3 regions of the Bradyrhizobium sp. 6(2017) genome follow, and region 2 is predicted to be linked to each of the others. Evidence: predicted binding sites of a transcription regulator. Region 2 holds the regulator's gene; each other region holds the start of a gene.
The links. The regulator LexA, encoded in region 2, represses DNA repair genes until DNA is damaged. The targets are predictions, from matches to a motif close to TGTTCNNNNTGTGTTCNG.

Region 1 (6,992 bases), 410 kb from region 2:
ACGCTGGAGGACCTGCGCACAGGGCCGTCCGAGTTGGACGGCGACGCGTTCGACTGGGGCGACCGCTACACGCACCCGAATTACTGGGCGGTGTAGCGAGAAGCTGAGGTTGTCCGAACGTCGTAGCCCGCATGAGCGAAGCGACATGCGGGATCAGCTGTCATCGTTGACAGCAGGTCCCCGGATATCGCTTCGCTCATCCGGGCTACTTGCTTGCTATACGATCGCGGCAAGTCGTTCCCTGATGTCGCGGTAACTTGACCCTATGACGCCGAGCTTCGGATGATACCGCAGTCCGGATACCTCTTTGTCCGCGGCAGCAAGAGCCGTGCGTGCGGCGTTCCTGGCCGAGTCGGTCAGTCCGCAAGCGCTCTGAATGAGGGCGCGGCTGCCGTAGAAGCGGAACGCAGTAACTGGAAACAATGGTGGTTGACTTCCGAACTCATCAAGTATCGCGAGGGCCGTCTCGTAGTAGTTCGAGAGTTCGTTTGTCGCGACGATCCACACAAAATCAAGCCATGCCCATGTCTGATTATTTGGCTTGATGCGCATCGTCTGGATCGCGCGTTCATAGTACGCGAGGGCGCCCTCAATGTCCCCCGACGCGGCAAGACAGTCGGCTTTTGCGGAGAGCGCTTGTACGAATCTGATCGAATCTGAGTAACGATCGATCACGTAGTCGAAAAGCTTTATCGCGCTGGCGTAGTATTGAGGACCTGTCTCCAATAGCGTGAAGCCTTGGATAAAGACATACTGCGGCCGATTTTGTTCTCGCGCTTTGCGCAAGCGGTGCCAAAATTCGGTCTGATCTTCTTGCGACCAAGATTGCCTTCGGAACCAGTCAACACCCATAAGACCAAGCCAGAAGTGTTTTGACGCCTTGGGACATCAGGGATCCCAATCTACTCCGCCGCCTCGCTCGCGCTGCTCTTCCTCGGCTTGCTGTTGGCCTTCTTCAGCACCGGCGCCAGGAATTTGCCGGTGTAGCTGCGCGGCGCCTTGACGATGTCCTCGGGCGGGCCCCAGGCGACGATCTCGCCGCCGCCGTCGCCGCCTTCGGGGCCGAGGTCGATCACCCAGTCGGCGGTCTTGATGACCTCGAGATTGTGCTCGATCACCACCACCGTGTTGCCTTGGGCGACCAGCTCGTGCAGCACCTCGAGCAGTTTTGCCACGTCGTGGAAGTGCAGGCCCGTCGTCGGCTCGTCCAGGATGTAGAGCGTGCGGCCGGTGGCGCGCTTTGACAGCTCCTTCGCCAGTTTGACGCGCTGGGCTTCGCCGCCTGAGAGCGTGGTGGCCTGCTGGCCGACATGGATGTAGTCGAGGCCGACGCGGTGCAGGGTCTGGAAGGTCTCGCGCACCCGCGGCACCGCCTTGAAGAATTCGGCGGCTTCCTCGACCGTCATGTCGAGCACGTCGGCGATGCTCTTGCCCTTGAACAGCACCTCCAGCGTCTCGCGGTTGTAGCGCTTGCCCTTGCAGGTGTCGCAGGTGACGTAGACGTCGGGCAGGAAGTGCATCTCGATCTTGATGACGCCGTCGCCCTGGCAGGCTTCGCAGCGGCCGCCCTTGACGTTGAAGGAGAAGCGCCCGGGCTCGTAGCCGCGCGCCTTCGCCTCCGGCAGGCCGGCGAACCATTCGCGGATCGGCGTGAAGGCGCCGGTATAGGTCGCGGGGTTCGAACGCGGCGTGCGGCCGATCGGCGACTGGTCGATGTCGATGATCTTGTCGATGTGCTCGAGGCCCTCGATGCGGTCGTGCGGTGCGGCGCCTTCGCTGGCGTTGTTCAGCTTGCGGGCGATCGCGCGGTACAGCGTATCGATCAGCAATGTCGACTTGCCGCCGCCGGAGACGCCGGTGACGCAGGTGAACAGGCCGAGCGGGATTTCGGCCGAGACGTTCTTCAGATTGTTGCCGCGGGCGTTGATCACCTTGATGGTGCGGCGGTGGTTCGGCGGCCGCCGGTCCGGGATCGCAACCGACAGCTCGCCGGTCAGATATTTGCCCGTCAGCGATTTCGGGTTGCGCATGATCTGGTCGGGCGTGCCTTCGGCCACGATGTGGCCGCCATGCATGCCGGCGCCGGGGCCGATGTCGAGCACGTAGTCGGCAAGCCGAATGGCGTCCTCGTCATGCTCGACCACGATCACGGTGTTGCCGAGGTCGCGGAGCCGCTTCAACGTGTCGAGCAGCCGGGCATTGTCGCGCTGGTGCAGGCCGATCGAGGGTTCGTCCAGTACATAGAGCACGCCTGTCAGCCCCGAACCGATCTGCGACGCCAGGCGGATGCGCTGGCTCTCGCCGCCCGACAGCGTGCCGGAGGAGCGCGACAGCGTCAGGTAATTCAGGCCGACGTCGAGCAGGAAGGTCAGGCGCTCGCGGATCTCCTTGAGAATACGCGCGGCGATTTCGTTCTGCTGCGCGTTCAGTGCCGCCGGCACCGTCTCGAACCATTCGCCGGCGCGCCTGACCGAGAGCTCCGAGATCTCGCCGATATGCTTGCCGCCGATCTTGACGCACAGCGCCTCGGGCTTCAGCCGATAGCCGTTGCAGCCGGCGCAGGGCACGTCGGAGAAATATTTGCCAAGCTCCTCGCGCGCCCACTCGCTCTCGGTCTCGCGGTAGCGGCGGTTGATGTTGGTGATGACGCCCTCGAACGGCTTCTTGGTGTCGTAGGAGCGGACGCCGTCCTCATAGGAGAACTTGATCTCGTCGTCGCCGGAGCCATGCAGCAGCGCGGCCTGCACCTTCTTGGGCAGGTCCTTCCACTTGGTGTCGAGCGTGAACTTGTAGTGCTTGCCGAGCGCGGTCAGGGTCTGGATGTAATAGGACGAGGAGGATTTCGCCCAGGGCGCGATCGCGCCCTTGCGCAAGGTCAGCTCCTTGTCGGGGATGACGAGGTCCTCGTCGATATGCTGCTCGACGCCAAGGCCGCCGCAGGCAGGACACGCGCCATAGGGGTTGTTGAAGGAAAAGAGTCTGGGTTCGATCTCGGGGATCGTGAAGCCCGAAACCGGACAGGCGAATTTTTCCGAGAACAGGATGCGTTCGGGGCCGCTCTTGTCGTGGATCTTTGCGGTCTTCTTCCTGTCCTCTTTCTTCTCGTCCTGCGCGGCCGCCGGCGCGTCGGCATATTCGATCACGGCGAGGCCCTCGGCGAGCTTCAGTGCTGTCTCGAAGCTCTCCGCGAGGCGCTGCGAAAGGTCGGGGCGCACCACGATGCGGTCGACCACGACGTCGATATCGTGCGGGAATTTCTTGTCGAGCGCCGGCGCCTCCGACAGCTCGTAGAAGGTGCCGTCGATCTTGACGCGCTGAAAACCCTTCTTGAGGTACTCGGCGAGCTCCTTCCTGTACTCGCCCTTGCGGCCGCGCACGACCGGCGCCAGCAGATAGAGGCGGGTGCCTTCCGGCAGCGCCAGCACGCGGTCGACCATCTGCGAGACGATCTGGCTTTCGATCGGCAGCCCCGTGGCTGGCGAATAGGGCACGCCGACGCGCGCCCACAACAGGCGCATGTAGTCGTAGATCTCGGTGACGGTGCCGACCGTGGAGCGCGGGTTCTTCGACGTGGTCTTCTGCTCGATCGAGATCGCAGGAGACAGGCCGTCGATCTGGTCGACGTCGGGCTTCTGCATCATCTCAAGGAATTGCCGCGCATAGGCCGACAGCGACTCGACGTAGCGTCGCTGGCCTTCGGCATAGATGGTGTCGAATGCGAGCGACGACTTGCCGGAGCCGGACAGGCCGGTGAACACCACCAGTCTGTCGCGCGGAATCTCGACGTCGATGTTCTTCAGATTGTGTTCGCGCGCGCCGCGGATCGTGATGGCGCGCGATGAGGAGCCGGCGTTCTGTTGGCGCTTCGCCTTGAGCACTTCATCCATTGCGACAATTCCGGGCGCATGATCGGGCGCCTTTTGGGCGCGCATCGCCGGTGCTGCCGGGACCTTGCGCCGATGGGTGAGAAGACTGGAACGTAGGAAGAACGGCGGCAGATTTCCAGTGCTGAGTCGTCTCCATCAACGGATAGTTTGCCCGATGGCAGCAGCCGTCAGCAGGGCTGGTTCCGGCAACGAAAAAGGCCGGCGTTAGGCGCCGGCCTTCCGTGTGAGGTCGTAGCGAAACGACCAGTCCCTGGCTCAGTACTTGGCGACGATCGGGCCGCCGAAGTGATAGTTCACGCCGAACTGGACGCTGTGCAGGTTGAGGTCGCCGGAGGGCACGCCGAAGTAGTTTTCGCTGCTCAGGCTGCGATACAGGTACTCGCCCTTGATCGACCACTGCGGCGCGATGAAGGCTTCGATGCCAGCGCCGACGGTCCAGCCGGAGTGGAAGTTGCTCTGCGAGGTAGTCAGGCCGAAGCCGCTAAGGATAATCTTGTTGTCGATCCAGGCATAGCCACCGGTGCCGTAGAACAGCACCTTGTCGACCGCGAAGCCGAGGCGGCCGCGCACGGTGCCGAGCGCGTCGATCTTGCTCGTCGCGGTGATGCCAAAGCCGGTGGCGGAGGCATTGACGTCAGCCCAGGCGCCGTCGGCCTCAAGGCCGTACACGATGTTGCTGGCCTGCCAGTTGTAGCCGATGGTGCCGCCACCGAAGCCGCCTTCCATCTTCGGATTGCCGGAATCCTCGCTGGCATAGCCACCGAAGCCGCCGATGTAGAAGCCGGTCCAGTTGTAGATCGCGGCCGGCGGCGGAGCCTTCACGTAGGGGGCGCGTGCAGCCATGTCGGCGGCCATCGCAGGTGCAAAAGTGCTCAGTGCGAGCATGCCGGCCGATGCCAGCAAAACATTCCTGATTTTCAAAGTCCGAGTCCCGTTTTCTTGCCCATTTTCTTGTCCCTCCAAACATTGGAGGGAGCGTCACGGGAATGTTGCGTGACGAGCAAAAGTTTCTACACAGAAATCGCGGAGGTTGTGTAACCGGGAAACCACAATGCACGGAAAACGAGCGCGCGAGGTGCGCACGTACCAATAGGAGAGCCGGCGCGAGGCTGGCTCCGGTCTCCGATGCTATGGACCGGGGCGTTCGGCCGTTCGATCGCGCAAACAAAAAGGCCGGCGCAACGCCGGCCTTTCGTCTGGATCAGATCCGCTGCGTGCGATCAGTAGCGCGGAACGACCGGGCCACCCCACTTGTAGTTCACGCGGACGGTGACGAAGTCGACGTCCTGGCGGTCGCGGATGGTGCTGAACAGCGCGCCATTCGGGGTGGTGAGGTTGTAGGTCTTGTCCTGCATGAACAGGTGGTCGTATTCGATACCAGCGGTCCAGTTCGGCGCGAAGCCGACTTCGATGCCGGCGCCGATGGTGCCACCCCAGCGGGTGTCGGTGGCGCGGCCGCCGAGCGCGCCGGTCGGCGTGAAGTAGGTGCTGAAGCGGTTGTCGGTCAGCGCTGCACCGCCCTTGGCGTAGAGCAGCACGTTGTTGACGGCGTAACCGATCTGGCCGGTGAACAGGCCGAACGCGTCGATCTTGCTCTGGTTGGTGAACAGGCCCGGGAAGATCGCGCTGCCGTTGCTGCCCTTCAGGTCAGCCCAGTCGCCCTGCGCTTCGAGGCCGAACACCCAGGTGCCCGCCTGCCAGCGATAGCCGATCTGACCACCGGCGACGCCGCCCGTCGCATCGTGGCAACCATCCGATCCGATGAAAGTGCCGCCCGGGAGCTGATCCCAGCAATTGTGGCTCGAACCCCAACCGCCGTTGGCGCCGATATAGAAGCCGCTCCAGTCATAGACGGCGGCGATCATCGGCGGCGCCTTGGTATAGGGGCGGGCAGCCAGATCGGCCGCCGCCGCCGGCGCGGCGAACGCAATCAGAGCAACGGTCGCGAGCAAAAACTTCTTCATCATCAATCCCCAGCTTCCCAAATCGGCTTCCAACTGGTCCCGAAGCACGATCTCAGACGCGAGCGCCCGCGCCATGGTTGGAATCTATACGCTGATTCAACCGGAAACGCCGTCTCCCAAATGCAACACTCGCGGAAGAAGTGCCGACCACGCAAGGTGCTGATTTTGTTGCAAGTTTTCTGAGTGATCACTGCGGGGCAACCGCTGATCCCGTGACCGGCGGCCACGCCAACGCCGTCGCCGGCTGCTACGGCAGGTTGTGGCGAACAAAACTGGAACGGTGACGGCGGCGATGCTATATCTCGATCTCAATAATCGTGGATAACCGCGCGACGGCAAAGGCGTCGGGCCGGCGCCGGCGTATAGGGTCATCCACGACGCCTGCAATGTAAGTGGCGAAGGTTGAGAGTGGCGGCCGATGTCCGGCGCCCGGTTTTTGAGTGGAGATGATGCGATGGCGGGAAGCGTGAACAAGGTGATCCTGGTTGGAAACCTCGGCAAGGATCCGGAAATCCGGCGGACGCAGGATGGCCGTCCGATCGCAAATCTGTCGATCGCCACCTCGGAAACCTGGCGCGACAAGGGCACCGGCGAGCGCAAGGAAAAGACCGAGTGGCACCGCGTCGTGATCTTCAACGAAGGTCTCTGCAAGGTCGCCGAGCAGTATCTGAAGAAGGGCGCCAAGGTGTACATCGAGGGTCAGTTGCAGACCCGCAAATGGACCGACCAGAGCGGCGTCGAGAAGTACTCGACCGAGGTCGTGCTGCAGGGCTTCAACTCCAACCTGACGATGCTCGACGGGCGCAGCGGCGGAGGCGGCAGCTTCTCCGATGATGGCGGCAGCGATTTCGGCTCGGCCGGACCGGTCAGCTCGGCGCCGCGCCGTGCAGTCGCCGCAGGCGGCCGCAACAGCGATATGGACGACGACATCCCGTTCTGACGAGATCGCGCCTCCCACATTCTGTCAGGCGTCGCCCTCGTGAAGATCATTTCCCGGGGCGGCGGTACGACGTGCGAGGGAAGTCCTTTGTGTGGACTATGAGGATAATCTCGTATCAATCTGATATTACGTGATTATCGGAAGATGCCTTTGCGGGTTCCCCGTGCTTTGACACAGGCTTATGTGAATGATATTTACATC
Region 2 (6,992 bases):
AAGCCGGGACCCATAACCACAAAAGAATATTGTTGAGCGTCGCTGGAACGACGAGTCCCGTTCACTACAATTGCTGCGGCGTATGGGTCCCGGCCTTCGCCGGGACGACAGGGAAGTCGCATGCCTGCCGCACAAATCGGGGAGATTGCCGCCTGCCCGCAATTTTCGTACATGGTTTCACGCAATGACCTCGCAACTCTCTCCCACTTCCGTCGACGTGCTGCTGTTCGATATCGGCCGCGTCGTGCTCGATATCAGCCTCGACAAGGCGATGACGCACTGGGCACAGCATGCCGGTTGCGCGCCGGCCGACCTCGCCGGCCGTTTCGTCGTCGACGACAGTTACAAGCATCACGAGATCGGCCGGATCGACGACGCGACGTTCTTTACCAGCCTGCGCCGGTCACTCGGCGTCGAGCTCACCGACGCGCAATTCCTCGAGGGCTGGAATTCGATCTTCACCGGCGAGATGCCAGGCATCGCCCCCTTGCTCGCGGCCGCCGCCAGGCGAATGCCGCTCTACGCCTTCTCCAACACCAACCCGGCCCATGTCGCGCATTTCTCGGTCGCCTATGCCGAGTTGCTCAGCCACTTCCGGACCGTGTTCCTGTCCTCGAACATCGGCCTTCGGAAACCCGACGCCGCGGCCTACGATCATGTGATAGAAGCGATCGGCGTGCCGGCGTCGCGGATCCTGTTCTTCGACGATCTGGCTGCCAATATCGAAGGTGCGCGGGCGCGCGGCCTTCAAGCCATCCACGTGACATCGACGGATGACGTGGCAAGGGCGCTGACCGCACTTGGTATTTGACCATTTGCCTTGAGGAGTTTTGCGCGTGGCCCTGATGCCGGTTGCCGATGCCCTGTCCGCCGTTCTTGCCGGCGCCGAACCGCTGCCGGAGGAGATGGTCGCGCTCGATGCCGCCTACCACCGCACGCTGGCGCACGACCTCGCGGCGCGCCGCACCCAGCCGCCGGAGCCGATGTCGGCCATGGACGGCTACGCGGTGCGCGCCGCCGATGCGGCTCATCTCAAGGCCCGTCTCAAGGTGATCGGCGAAGTCGCCGCCGGCCGGCCGTTCGAGCGGACGCTCAGTGCCGGCGAAGCGGTGCGGATCTTCACCGGCGGCGTCATCCCCCATGGCGCCGACGCCGTCATCATCCAGGAAGACACCCGGCTCGACGGCGACCACATCTCGATCACGGAGGCTGCGAGCCCAGGACGGCACATCCGCCCGGCCGGCGTCGACTTCCGTGAGGGCAACCTGCTGCTGAACCGTGGCAGCCGCCTCTCCGACCGCGCGCTTTCGCTGGCGGCCGCCATGAACTATCCGGAACTCGCGGTGCGCCGCCGCCCGAAGGTCGCGGTGCTCGCCACCGGCGACGAGCTGGTGATGCCGGGCTCAAGGCCCGGCCCTGGCCAGATCGTCTATTCCAACGGCTATGCGCTGCGGGCACTGGCGCGCGCCGAAGGCGCCGAGACCGTCGATCTCGGGGTTGCCGCCGACACGGTGGCAGCGACCACCGCCGGCATCCGCCGGGCGCGCGAGACCGGCGCCGACATCCTGATCACCACCGGCGGCGCCTCGGTCGGCGACCACGATCTGGTCAAGCAGTCGCTGGAGGCCGAGGGCGTCGCGATGGCGTTCTGGCGGATCGCGATGCGGCCCGGCAAGCCGATGATGCACGGCCGGCTCGGGGCCATGCGGGTGATCGGCCTGCCCGGCAATCCGGTATCGTCCTATGTCTGCGCCTTCCTGTTTCTGGTGCCGTTGATTCGGGCTTTGAGCGGCCGGAACACGATCCATCATGTCCGCACGACCGCCCTGCTCGGCCGCGACCTCGCCGCCAACGACCAGCGCGAGGACTATCTGCGCGCGCGTCTCGAGGAGCGCGAGGACGGCGCGCCGATCGCGACTCCGGTGATGCAGCAGGATTCTTCGCTGCTCGGGAATCTCGCTGCGGCACGGGCACTTCTGGTGCGTCCGCCGTTCGCCCCCGCCGCCGCCAAGGGCAGTGAATGCGAGATCCTGATGCTGCCTGAGTGAGGTTTTCGCGGGCTAGCCGATTGCGCGCCGCCTGATGCGTTCACCGGAAATTAAGTGGTTGCGGAACACATATCGAACATATAGTGTCCGTTCATGATTTGTTTCGAGTGCTGGTGTCTACAATCGGGAAGCCGCCAGGGAGCATTGCGCTCCCGAGATCAGGCCCCGTCTGAAGGCCCCAACTGAAGAGTCTCGGAATCGAACGACGCTACCAACCGGGGGAATACTCGAGATGCTCACGCGCAAACAGTACGAACTTCTGCGTTTCATCAATGAACGTCTGAAAGAGGCCGGCGTGCCGCCCTCCTTCGACGAGATGAAGGATGCGCTCGACCTGCGCTCGAAGTCCGGTATCCACCGCCTGATCACTGCGCTGGAGGAGCGCGGCTTCATCCGCCGCCTGCCCAACCGCGCCCGCGCCATCGAGGTCATCAAGCTGCCCGAGCTGTCGGCCGGCGGCGGCAACGGCCGCCGTGGCTTCACGCCAAGCGTCATCGAGGGCACCCTCGGCAAGCGCAGCAGCACGCCGCCGATCGCCGAGGACGACGGCAACCGTCCGGTCGCCGTCCCGGTGATGGGCCGGATCGCGGCCGGTACGCCGATCGAGGCGCTGCAGACCCGCAGCCACACCATCAGCGTGCCGCCCGACATGCTCGGCTCCGGCGAGCATTATGCGCTTGAGGTACGCGGCGACTCGATGGTCGACGCCGGCATCCTCGACGGCGATATGGCGCTGATCCAGCGCAACGACGTCGCCAACACCGGCGACATCGTGGTGGCGCTGATCGACGAGGAGGAAGCCACCCTGAAGCGCTTCCGCCGCCGCGGTGCATCGATCGCGCTCGAGCCGGCCAACACTGCCTATGAAGTGCGCATCCTGCCGCCGAACCGGGTCCGCATCCAGGGCAAGCTGATCGGGCTGTATCGCAAATACTGACGGCGGCGGAGCATGATCCGGAAAAGTGCGAAGCGGTTTTCCGAAAAGACCATGCTCGAACAGACATATGGAGCGGGATGACGATTTGAAGAAAAAGTCGTCCCGATCCAGGAACGAGCAACAGATCGGATCGTTCCTTGGAAGATAGCGCAGCGTGCGGACCAGCTTGGATGCGCCCCGATACCTCTCGCGCAGTGTAGCGCGTTTGTGATTGAGGCGTTCGACGGCCAGTCGTACAATCGCCCAGAAACGAGCAGACACTCGTTTGCTATCGTCCACTCTGGTAGAGGCCTGCGCCTCAGGGAGAGGCACGGGTCGCTACCTCGAAAAGAGGAGCCATCCGATGTGTGACTATAGTCTGCACGCCGTGGCATCGCGCCCCGCCATTGTCGGAGAGACGCTGATCACCACGACTTTCCGCGGCACGTCGACCCGCGGCTTTGCTTCGGAGAACGATCCCACTGTCGCGGTCTGCATGCTGCCGGGCACCGAGCTCGCTTTCGCCGAGAACGTTCGCTACGACAGCCGCTGGATCTGGACCAAGACGATGAATTTCCGCGTCGGCGTGTTCAACGAAGTCGAGCCCGACGTGCCCGATCGCCATCATGATGCGGTCGAATTCCCCGACGGCAGCCATGTTCTGGTAACCCAGCTCGTCGAGGGACAGCGCGTCAGCGTGCTGCAGTTGCCGGCACTGCATCCGCAGGTCGAGCACAAGCCGAAGGTTGTGGAGCGGCGCCCCTCCGCATTCGCGTCGCTGTTTTTGGGTTGAGCGCATCGTCGCCGCGGAATGAGCCATTCGGCGGCGGATGACCTTAAGCGATTTCGAGCGACCCCGGATTTCCGCTTCCGGGGCGCATGAGGAGATTTGCATCGGCGAGCGCCTTGGCGCATCATCGCGTACGGAAGACGTGCACTCACGGAAACCTGCGCAGTGGTCGACAAGGTCACATGGCAAAAGGCTGGACGCGTCACCGAGCCGGGCCGCTACTTGTTCCGGTTCGGCTGGCTGACAGTGACGGCCGATGATCTCAAGGTCTGGGAGCAGTTTCCCGAGGCCGTCTTCACCCTCGTCAAGAAGCCCGACGCCGGCCCCGATTCCGACGAGTACCATCTCGGCCTGTTCGAGCTGCCGACCGGCACCTCGCCCGGCAACGGCTAATCATCCCCCTGCAGGTCGGTCTCGGCCGGTGTCGCATCGACTGCGGGCCGCGGCGCGGCGGCGGGTGTACGGAGGACCGTCTCGCTCTCGCCGTCACCGGGAACCGCCGGCGACCACGGCCGGTCGATCCCGCCGGGCTTCACCGCATCGATGGCGTAGCCGTCCCTGTTTCGCCGTAGCACCAGCGCACCGTGGCGCCGCAGCCGCTCGGCATCGATCACCGAGGCCGCGCAGCCCTGCGGCGCCGGCCGCGCGGTGACGATCAGCGCCGCCCGCTCGCAATCGTCGGCCAGCGCCTCCGGCCGCATCGCCAGTGCGACGAAGGCACCGCCCGGACCCTGGGTCGCGCAGCCGCCCGGATCGCAGGAGACGCCCTCGCCGAGCGACGCATCGGCGGCGGTCCGCGCATCGGCATCCGCCGCCAGCCATTCCTTGACCAGGAAGGCATCCTTCGCGCTATGCATCAGATGCAGCCGCCCGTCGCCGCCGCGTACCGCGACGTTCCGGCCGTCGGCGGAAATCAGGACGTCAGGCAGCGGCACCCTCACCGCCCAGACTGTGGCCACTACCAGCAGCACCGCGCCGGACCAGCGCAGCGGCGTGCGCAGCAGTCCGAGCAGGATGATGCCCGCGCTTGCGACGATCAGCGGCCCGATGCCGAACGCCGCCATCCGCCCCACCGCGCCAGGCAGCGCGGCGACCCATTGCGTCACCAAAATCATCCAGTCGATGCCAAAGCCCATGATCGCCCAGAACACGCCATCAAAGCCGAACGGCATGGCGAGGAGGCCGAGCAGGCCCGCCGGCATCACGATCGCCGACACCACCGGCATCGCCGCGAGGTTGGCGAGCAGCCCGTAAGGCGTCACGCGATGGAAATGGAACGCGGCGTAGGGGGTCGTCGCCAGCCCCGCCACCAGCGAGGCCAGCATCAGCATCGTGAGCTCGCGCCCCCCCCCACAGCGCGACCCGCGCGGTCGCCGAATGGTCGGGCGAGGCCAACAGGTTCGGCAGCCCGATCTGCACCAGCGCCACCAGCCCGAGCGTTGCGGCAAACGACATCTGGAAGCTCGGATGCACCAGCGCCTCCGGCGCGATCACGAGCACGATCAGCGCCGCCACCGCCAGGGTGCGAAAGGTGATCGCGCGGCGGTCGACCATCACCGCGATCAGCACCACCGCCGTCATGAGGAACGATCGCTGCGTCGCGACCTCGGCTCCCGACAGCAGAAGATAGAACGCCGCGGCGACGAGCGCGGCCGCGGCCGCCCATTTCTTGATCGGATGTGCCGCCGTGAGCATTGGGAACAGCGCGAGCAGCGCGCGCACCGCGAAGAACACCACGCCCGCGACCACGGCCATGTGGTAGCCGGAGATCGACAGCACGTGGCCGAGCCCCGAGATGAACATCGCATCATTGACCGGCGTCGAGATCGCGTCGCGCCGGCCGGTCAGCAGCGCGGTCGCGATCGCGCGCTGGTCGCCGTCGAGCGTGGTGCGGATGCGCGCATCGATGGCGTCGCGCAGGCCTTGCATGAAGGCGGCATAGCGCAGCGCCAAGCCGCCGGCCGCCGACGGTTCCCTGGTCTTGACTGCGCCCATCACGAAGCCGGAGGCGCCGATGCCCTGGAAATACAGGTCGCGGCCGAAATCATAGGAGCCCGGACGCTGCGGCCCGAGCGGCGGCATCAGCCGCTAGCGATGATGATAAGCAATTGATATTGCTAGATTAAAATTGAGTTAGACGGTTTGATCCACAACTCAACCCACAAAACAACGACGACCCCGGCGGGGGCGCCAGGCCGGGGTCGCCATTCTCACTCCCGGCGGGGTTGGGGGAGCTCACAACCGGGAGCAAACAAACTACGCCCGATATCGCCACTCGTTCCTGTGCCCTTTGGCGCACTAGCCGGCTCCATAGGGATACTTCGTGTGGTGCGCACCAGAGGTAGTGCTGTCCTAAATCGGACACTCGCAAAGCGGAACTGGGACACCTTCCGGTTGTTAATTGCCTGAGCAGTAGATCCCTTATCGGAGGGCGAGTTCAGATGTGGCTGCATCATATTCGGATGGACGGGGTGGAGATTGCCTTCGCCGGGACTATGGCTGTGTCGTTCATCGCGCTTCTTGCCAGCATCGCGTGGCTATTGATGGGATGACCTAGGAGGGAAACTAGGGACACTGTTGCACGCAGGCTATTGCGGGAGGATCAGAGGGGGCACAGCATCGAAGCTGCCGACCTCCAAGAGATAAATCGGCGGATCAAGTAACGGCCCCAGCACCGGCCCCCCAGGCCCCAGAGGTGCTGGGGCCGCTTCCATTTGGAACATGGGCGGGACGGCTACAGTTATCGCAGGTTCGGTGCCGGCCAGCGGTACCGGACGATGAACCAATCGCGCTAACTCGGCCTCAGCTTGTATCCCTCGCTGGGGCCGCTTCCTTGGGTACTCGCGACGGGGAACTGTCGCCTCGGGTTCGCAAAGAGACCTGGAGCTGGTGCGCCTTCATTGTGATCGCCACCGGACGGCCCAATTGCTCGGCGATTTTGGCAGCGGGTAATTTGCCCGCCATAGCTTTTAACTTTTCTATATCTTCGGTGGTCCAGGAGCGAGCAGGTTTCGACATCTTTCCACCCTCAAAAGTTGGCCAATCTCTTAGGCAGTAAAAACAGGAAAGGTTCCTAGGCGGCCGCCTCGAACCGTTAGCAAATGAGCAACCTGATTGGCGCACGCTTTCCTCGGGACGGGACCGTTGGGGACTTGCACGGTCACGTTTCGGAGGAGCTGGCGCGCCGCCCCGCCTGCCGGCTCCTCTTTCTTCAAATTTGTGTATGGCCTGCAAAATG
Region 3 (6,992 bases), 4.4 Mb from region 2:
GCTGCCGTCTGCGCGCTCGATCTCGTGATCGCCGTCGACACCTCGGTCGCCCATCTTGCCGGCGCACTCGGTCGCCCGGTTTGGCTGCTGTGTCCCTATGCGCTGGACTGGCGCTGGCTGCGCGATCGCGCCGACACGCCGTGGTATCCGACCATGCGGCTGTTCCGCCAGGACCGACCGCAGGCCTGGGACCGCGTGCTGGCGCGGATGTCGGACGAGCTTGCGCGTCTCGCGGCCGGCGAGCGTGACTTGCTGCTGGCGCCGGTGCAGCGGGGATAATCAGCCAGCGGCGCCGATGGGCGGGCGGATCGTCTGTTGCTTGGCGTTACGCCGCCGAGAGCCGGATCTGGAACTTGCTGCCAGTCGCCTTGGCAAATCGTAGCAGCGTCTTGGTGCTCGGCAGCGTTTGGCCGCTTTCGAGGCGAGCGACGGTCGACTGACTCGTGCCCATCCTGGCTGCGAGTTCGGATTGCGATAGTCCCGCGCGTCGACGCGCCCTGACCAGCTCTGCAGCGATCTCGAACTCGGGCGCAAGGGCATCGTATTCAGCCCTGACCTTGGGATTGGCCAACAAGCGCGCCTTGAGCTTTTCGAATGGAATGGTCATGCAATTCCCTTTGCTCGCTGCAACGCCAACTCGATCTCCGCGGGCAAGCGGGAGGTTATCTCATTTTTGAGATGGAGTGGAGCGCGGGGACGTCCCGATGCGTCGGCCATCACCCCGCGCTCATTCCCTGCGCTCCGCCGAGCAGCTTGACGTTGAGCCGGCCGCCGTCGAACAGCATCTCATTCAGCGCGCCGTCGATGTCTTCAGCGGTGACGTCCCGGCCGCCGCCGCGTGCGATGCTCGCCTGAGCGATGCGGCGCATCAGCTCCTTGATGAAGGCGGCGCTGACGCTTGCCGTGCGCGCCACCGCCTGGTCGATGATGGCCTCGTCGAGCGGCAGGCCCTTGCCATAGAGCCGGATCAACTTGCCGCGCCCGGTCTCGTCGGGCAGCGGCACCTCGATCGCCTGGTCGATGCGGCCGGGCCGGCCGGCCAGCGCGCTCTCCAGCTCTTCTGGCCGGTTGGTGGTCAGCACGAACAGGATATCGCAATCCTCCTTCAGGCCGTCCATCTCGTTGAGCAGCTTGTTGAGCAGGGATTCCTCGCACGGTCCGCCCATGTCCTCGCGGTCGCGCGCGATCAGGTCGACATCCTCGATCACCACCATGGTCGGCTGCAGCAGCCGCGCAAGGCTCATATAGGCACCGAGCAGGCCGACCTGCTCGGCGGTGACGATCAGCGTGGTGTGGCCGGGCAGGTTGGTGGCAAGATAGCGAATGGTGTGGGTCTTGCCGGTGCCGGGCGGGCCGTAGAGCAGGATGCCCTTGCGGGTCGACTGGCCGAGCCCGCGCAGCAGATCGCGGCTTTCGACAAAGCCGAGCACGTTGCGGTCGAGCAGCCGCAACGTCCGGTCCGGCAGGATCACGTCATCGCGAGCAACCGTCGGCAAACGATGCACGGTCAAGCCACGCGAACGTCCGCGATAATTGGCGCCATCCTCCAGCGACAGGATCTTGCCGCGATAGGATCGCGCCGCATGCACGGCTATTTCCAGCTCGGCGAAGATGCGCTGCACGAAAGCATTGCCGGCCGCGCCGGCGGGCACCGCAAGCTCGATCCGCAGTGATGGCTCGTGGTTGTATTCGCGATGGAATGTCAGCAGCACCGCGTAGCGCAGCTCTTCGGTTCGGCACAGCCACAGTCCATTGGCGAGGCACTTCACCGGTTCGGCCTCGCCGATGTCGACGTCGTGATATTGCGGCGGCGCGATCGCCGGTGCATTGCGGCCGGCCTTCATCAGCGCCGCGAAGTCGAGGGTCTCGTAGCGATATTCCTCATGGATGCCGAAGAAGTGGATCGGATCGGTGAGCAGCTTCTCAATCGCGACCTGAACGTCGGCGCGCATGTGACCCGGAAACTGTCGCGCCCGCGTCACGATCAGGTTGCGCGGCACGTCGGCGAAATGCCAGTCGAGCGCAACGTAAGCGGATCGAAACGTTTCGCTTGGCAATTCTTCCGAGCTGCGGCGTGCGGCGAGCAGACAATCACTGCACAGCGAGGCGGTCGCACCGGTCATACCGGCGAGAAAAATCTCCGTCACGGCCCGCGGGGCTTCGCAGAGATCGCAGGGGCGGCTGGCGTCGGCGGATTCGGAGGTGATCATCAATGGCTGGCCGTTGGAGCGGATCAGCCACTTCGCCGAGTTGAATATTGCCCGTGCCACCGGTGCCGGATAGGGGCCGCACGGAATAGCACCTTTGGCTTCGATCAAGGCAGCCGCCGCGACGGCTTCCTGCTGGGATTTTCCGAACACCGTTCGCAACAAATCCTGCACGAATTCCAGCGGGGTTTCATCGTCGTCGTGGATGAAGAGCTGCACCGGTCCGTCGTCGGCAAAAACATCGTGCATGAGAGCCCCGCAACGCAATGGAACGCAAAAGAACAAAATAAGAACATCATAGAGGCCCTTGCTCGTCAAGCGAAAGATTGTCCTATCTCAGCCCTGGCGTGTGGGGAGCGCGGATTGGTCCGCTCAGCGCGGAACGCGCTGCAGAGCGTAAACGCGGCTCAACGCTTGTGACGATTGTGTTGCGGCAAATGCCAAGACAAATGCCAAGAGATGGCCGCCGCAGCGGCAAACTTCCGACACATCATCGAGGCGAAAAGGAGTAATCCGACATGATGCGAGCGCGAGGCAGATTCTCTCAAGGAATCTTCCGTCGCGCGATTATTTTTATGAGGTCCTCGTGTCGCACAAACTTCGTTTTGCGATCCTTCTCGTCTTCACACTGTTCCTCTCTCCCGCGCTCGCGCAGCCGGCCGCCAAGCCGGCGCCGCCGCAACCCGCACCCAGCGACGCGCTGACGCCTGAGCAGGCCAGGCGCGCGCTCGACACGCTGCAGGACGACAAGAAGCGCGGCGAGATCATCAACACGCTGCGCGCCATCGCCAACGCCTCGCCGCAGGCGGCGCAGCCCGCGCCGGCCCCCGAGCAGCAGTCGCCGATCCCGCTCACCGCCGACAGTCTCGGCGCGCAGCTGTTGCTGATGGTCTCGGAGCAGGTCGGCGAGATGTCGCGCGAAGTCGCCGACGTCGCGCGCACGCTGACGCATTTCCCCGCGTTCTATTACTGGTTCGTGCGCACCGCCAACGATCCGGCTGCCTACGGCCTCATGATCGATATCGCCTGGAAGCTGGCGCTGGTGTTCGGCTGCGCGCTGGCAGCCGAATGGGTGGTGTTCCGTCTGATCAAGCGGCCGGTCGCATTCCTGGAAGCGCGGCTGCCGCAGACTGCGCGGGTGCCGGTGCAGGCGCTGGCCAGCGCCGATCCGCCGTCGTCGGTCGCCGACGTCACCCCGGAGGGCGATCTGCATCGCCGCCGGCTCGGCCTGGCGCGGGCCTGGCAGTCGCTGGTCCGGCTGCCCTTCGTGCTCGGCCGCCTCGTGCTCGAATTGTTGCCGGTGGTGGTGTTCGGCGGCGTCGCCACCGCGCTGCTCGGCACCGAGATCGGCGACCAGTCGACCACGCGGCTCGTGATTCTGGCGGTCGTCAACGCCTATGTGTTCTCGCGCGTGCTGATCTGCGCCGTGCGCGCGCTGGCCGGGCCGTTCGGCCTGTTCCGCGTCCGTGCCGAGACCGCGGCCTATATCGAGATCTGGGCGCGGCGCATCGTGGCCGTCGGCGTCTCCGGCATCGCCTTTGCCAATGTCGCGCTGCTGCTCGGGCTATCTCGCGCCGGCTACGCCGCGCTGCTCCGGCTCGTGATGCTCGTCGTGCATCTCTTCATCGTCGTCATCATCCTGCAGTGCCGCCGGCAGGTCGCGGAAGCGATCCGCGCGCCGGCCGGTCGCACCGGCATCGCGGCGCGGACGCGCAACCGCCTCGCGTCGCTCTGGCACGTGCTGGCGATCGCGCTCGACCTCGCGCTATGGGCGGTGTGGGCGCTCAACATCCGCAACGGGTATTCGCTCCTGCTGCAATATTTCGTCGGCACCGTCGCGGTGCTGCTGGTCACCCGCCTCGTCATCATGGTGGTGCTGAGCCTGATCGATCGCGGCTTCCGTATCAGCCCGGATCTCTTGCACCGCTTCCCCGGGCTGGAGACCCGCGCCAACCGCTATCTGCCGCTGCTGCGCAAGGTGGTTACGGCGGTGATCGCGCTGATCGGCTTCGTCGCGCTGCTCGAGGTCTGGGGCGTCGACGCCATCGTCTGGTTCTATGGCGGCCAGATCGGCAGCCGCCTGATCTCGGCGCTGGTGACGATCGGGATTGCCGCGTTTGCCGCGGCCGTGATCTGGGAGGTCGCCAATGCGCTGATGGACCGGCAGATCGAATCGCTGTCGCGCGAGGGGCATTTTGCCCGCGCCGCGCGCCTGCGCACCTTCCAGCCGATGCTGCGCACCGCGCTGTTCTGCATCATCGTCACGGTGGTCGGGCTCACGGCGCTCAGCGAGATCGGCGTCAATGTCGCGCCGCTGCTCGCCGGCGCCGGCATCGTCGGCATCGCGATCGGCTTCGGTTCGCAGAAGCTGGTTCAGGACCTGATCACCGGGCTGTTCCTGCTGATCGAGAACACTGTGCAGGTCGGCGACAACGTCACGGTGTCGGGCCTCTCGGGCGTGGTCGAGAATGTCTCGATCCGCACCATGCGGCTGCGTGCCGGCGACGGCTCGGTGCATGTGGTGCCGTTCAGCGCGGTGACCACGATCACCAATGCCAGCCGCGGCGCCGGCAATGCCGCGGTCAGCGTCAACGTGTCCTACAAGGAGGACACCGACCGCGCCGGCGAGGTGCTGAAGGACATCGTCGCCGGGATGCGTCAGGAGGCGGCGTATCGCGCGCTGATCCGCGGCGATCTCGAATTGTGGGGCGTCGACAAGGTCGACGGCTCGGTCGTGACCATCGTCGGCCAGATCCGCTGCACCGATGGCGGCCGCTGGTCGGTGCAGCGCGAGTTCAACCGCCGCATGAAGCGGCGCTTCCAGGAAGAGGGCATCGAGATCGCCTCGATGGGCCAGACCATTTTGATGCAGCTTCCGGCACCCTCCGAGCCGGACACCAGCGCGCTGCCGCGCCGCGCCGCGGGCTGATTTGCGACACCGCGTTCCGTCTCATCGTTGCGACACCGTCTCGCGACGATGAGACGGCAAGGGCCTCGCTGAGCCCGAGGCATGGCTCATACTTGGCCGAAAACGCCGTCTTTCCTCCTCCTCTCCTGCGATTTCCGCGCTGGCACAGCGCTTGCTCAACGCATCTTTCGAATGCGCGGCAAGACGCATTGCATGACTGAACCGCAAAGCCAGAAGGAAGGAAATGCACATGGAGCTTGGCTACTTCACCATGCCCTCGCACCCGCCGGAGTGCGGATTGAAGGAGGGCCACGACTGGGACCTGCAGACGCTGCGCTGGCTCGACGAGCTCGGCTATCAGGAGGCCTGGATCGGCGAGCATCACACCGCACCCTGGGAGCCGCACCCGTCGCCCGACCTCTTGGTCGCGCAGGCGCTGCTGCAGACCAAGAATCTGCGCATCGGCCCCGGCGGCTTCCTGCTGCCGTATCATCACCCGGCCGAGCTCGCCAACCGCGTCGCGATGCTCGACCATCTCTCGAACGGACGGCTCAATTTCGGCGTCGCGGCCTCCGGCCTGCCGAGCGACTGGGCGATGTTCAATGTCGACGGCATGTCGGGCCAGAACCGCGACATGACTCGCGAGGCGCTCGAGATCATCCTGAAGATGTGGTCCGAGCCGGGCCCGTGGACGCACAAGGGTAAATTCTGGACGGTGAGCAAGCCGGACACGATGTTCGATTTCCTCAAGCCTCATATCAAGCCGCTGCAGGGACCGCATCCGCCGATCGGCGTCGCGGGGCTGTCGAAGAACTCGGACACGCTGAAGCTCGCGGGCGAGCGCGGCTTCATTCCGATGAGCCTCAACCTCAACCCGGCCTATGTCGGCAGCCATTGGGACTCAGTGGAAGCCGGAGCGGCCAAGACCGGCCGCAAGCCGAGCCGCAAGGACTGGCGGCTGGTGCGCGAGGTGTTCGTCGCCGACACCGACGAGGAGGCGTGGAGGCTGTCGACCGGCGACATGATGGGCCGGATGATGGGCGAGTACTTCCTTCCGCTGCTCGGCCATTTCGGCTTCAAGGACTATCTGAAGCATGCGCCCGACGTGCCCGACAGCGACGTCACCGTCGAATATTGCGCGCGCCGGAATTGGATCGTCGGCTCGCCGGCGACCGTCACCGAGAAGATCGAGAAGATCTACCAGGAGGTCGGCGGCTTCGGCGTGCTCTGCGTGTTCGGCTTCGACTACAAGCACAAGCCGGAGGCCTGGCGGCACTCGCTGGAGCTGCTCAAGAACGAGGTGATGCCGCGGCTCAAGCATCTCGGCGCCGAGTTCGAGAAGGCTGCATGACAGCTGCGCGGGGTGCGGGGCTTGCCTCGCACCCCGCGTCGCATATCTTGAAGGGGATTCTATCGGTTCAGGGTCAGGGCATGACGGTCGACGCACAGAGTTTCAAGCAGGCGATGCGCCATTGCGCGGGCGCGGTGGCGCTGGTGACGGTCGGCCGCGAGCCGGGCCAGCGCACCGGCCTGACGGTGACCTCGGCCTGCTCGCTCTCGGACAATCCGCCCTCGGTCCTGGTCTGCGTTAACCGTAACGCTAGCGCGCATACAAGGATCCGCGAAGAGCGCCATTTCGTCATCAACTTCCTGAACGAAGACCACGCGATGCTGGCGCTGACCTTCTCCGGCCAGAAGGGCGTCAACGGCGATGACCGCTTTGCGTTCGGCCGCTGGACCACGGGCGCGACCGGCGCCCCGGTGCTGGAGGATGCCGTCGCGGCGTTCGACTGCGTGCTGACGCAGGAGCTCGAGACCAAAACCCATTCGGTCTTCATCGGCGAAGTCCAGCATGTGCGCGCCGTGACCACGGTCGA

Region 1: uvrA (excinuclease ABC subunit UvrA) is a predicted target of LexA. The motif match lies at 3,974-3,991, and genes of this name have one in related genera.
Region 3: G6P99_RS04740 (ATP-dependent Clp protease adaptor ClpS) is a predicted target of LexA. The motif match lies at 2,485-2,502, and genes of this name have one in related genera.

Annotation. Positions count from the first base shown of each region.
Region 1 covers NZ_CP049289.2:4,978,621-4,985,612, forward strand. Annotated here, with positions in the region: gene G6P99_RS23170 (PRC-barrel domain-containing protein) at 1-96, shown strand, start outside; gene G6P99_RS23175 (tetratricopeptide repeat protein) at 217-852, opposite strand; gene uvrA (excinuclease ABC subunit UvrA) at 903-3,887, opposite strand; gene G6P99_RS23185 (outer membrane protein) at 4,143-4,802, opposite strand; gene G6P99_RS23190 (outer membrane protein) at 5,108-5,851, opposite strand; gene G6P99_RS23195 (single-stranded DNA-binding protein) at 6,306-6,791, shown strand.
Region 2 covers NZ_CP049289.2:5,390,860-5,397,851, forward strand. Annotated here, with positions in the region: gene G6P99_RS25240 (HAD family hydrolase) at 185-811, shown strand; gene glp (gephyrin-like molybdotransferase Glp) at 837-2,048, shown strand; gene lexA (transcriptional repressor LexA) at 2,281-2,985, shown strand; gene G6P99_RS25255 (hypothetical protein) at 3,329-3,757, shown strand; gene G6P99_RS25260 (hypothetical protein) at 3,920-4,147, shown strand; partial or broken gene G6P99_RS25265 (ComEC/Rec2 family competence protein) at 4,144-5,842, opposite strand.
Region 3 covers NZ_CP049289.2:996,841-1,003,832, forward strand. Annotated here, with positions in the region: gene G6P99_RS04730 (tetratricopeptide repeat protein) at 1-279, shown strand, start outside; gene G6P99_RS04735 (helix-turn-helix domain-containing protein) at 326-607, opposite strand; gene G6P99_RS04740 (ATP-dependent Clp protease adaptor ClpS) at 717-2,456, opposite strand; gene G6P99_RS04745 (mechanosensitive ion channel domain-containing protein) at 2,794-5,136, shown strand; gene G6P99_RS04750 (LLM class flavin-dependent oxidoreductase) at 5,366-6,466, shown strand; gene G6P99_RS04755 (flavin reductase family protein) at 6,547-6,992, shown strand, end outside.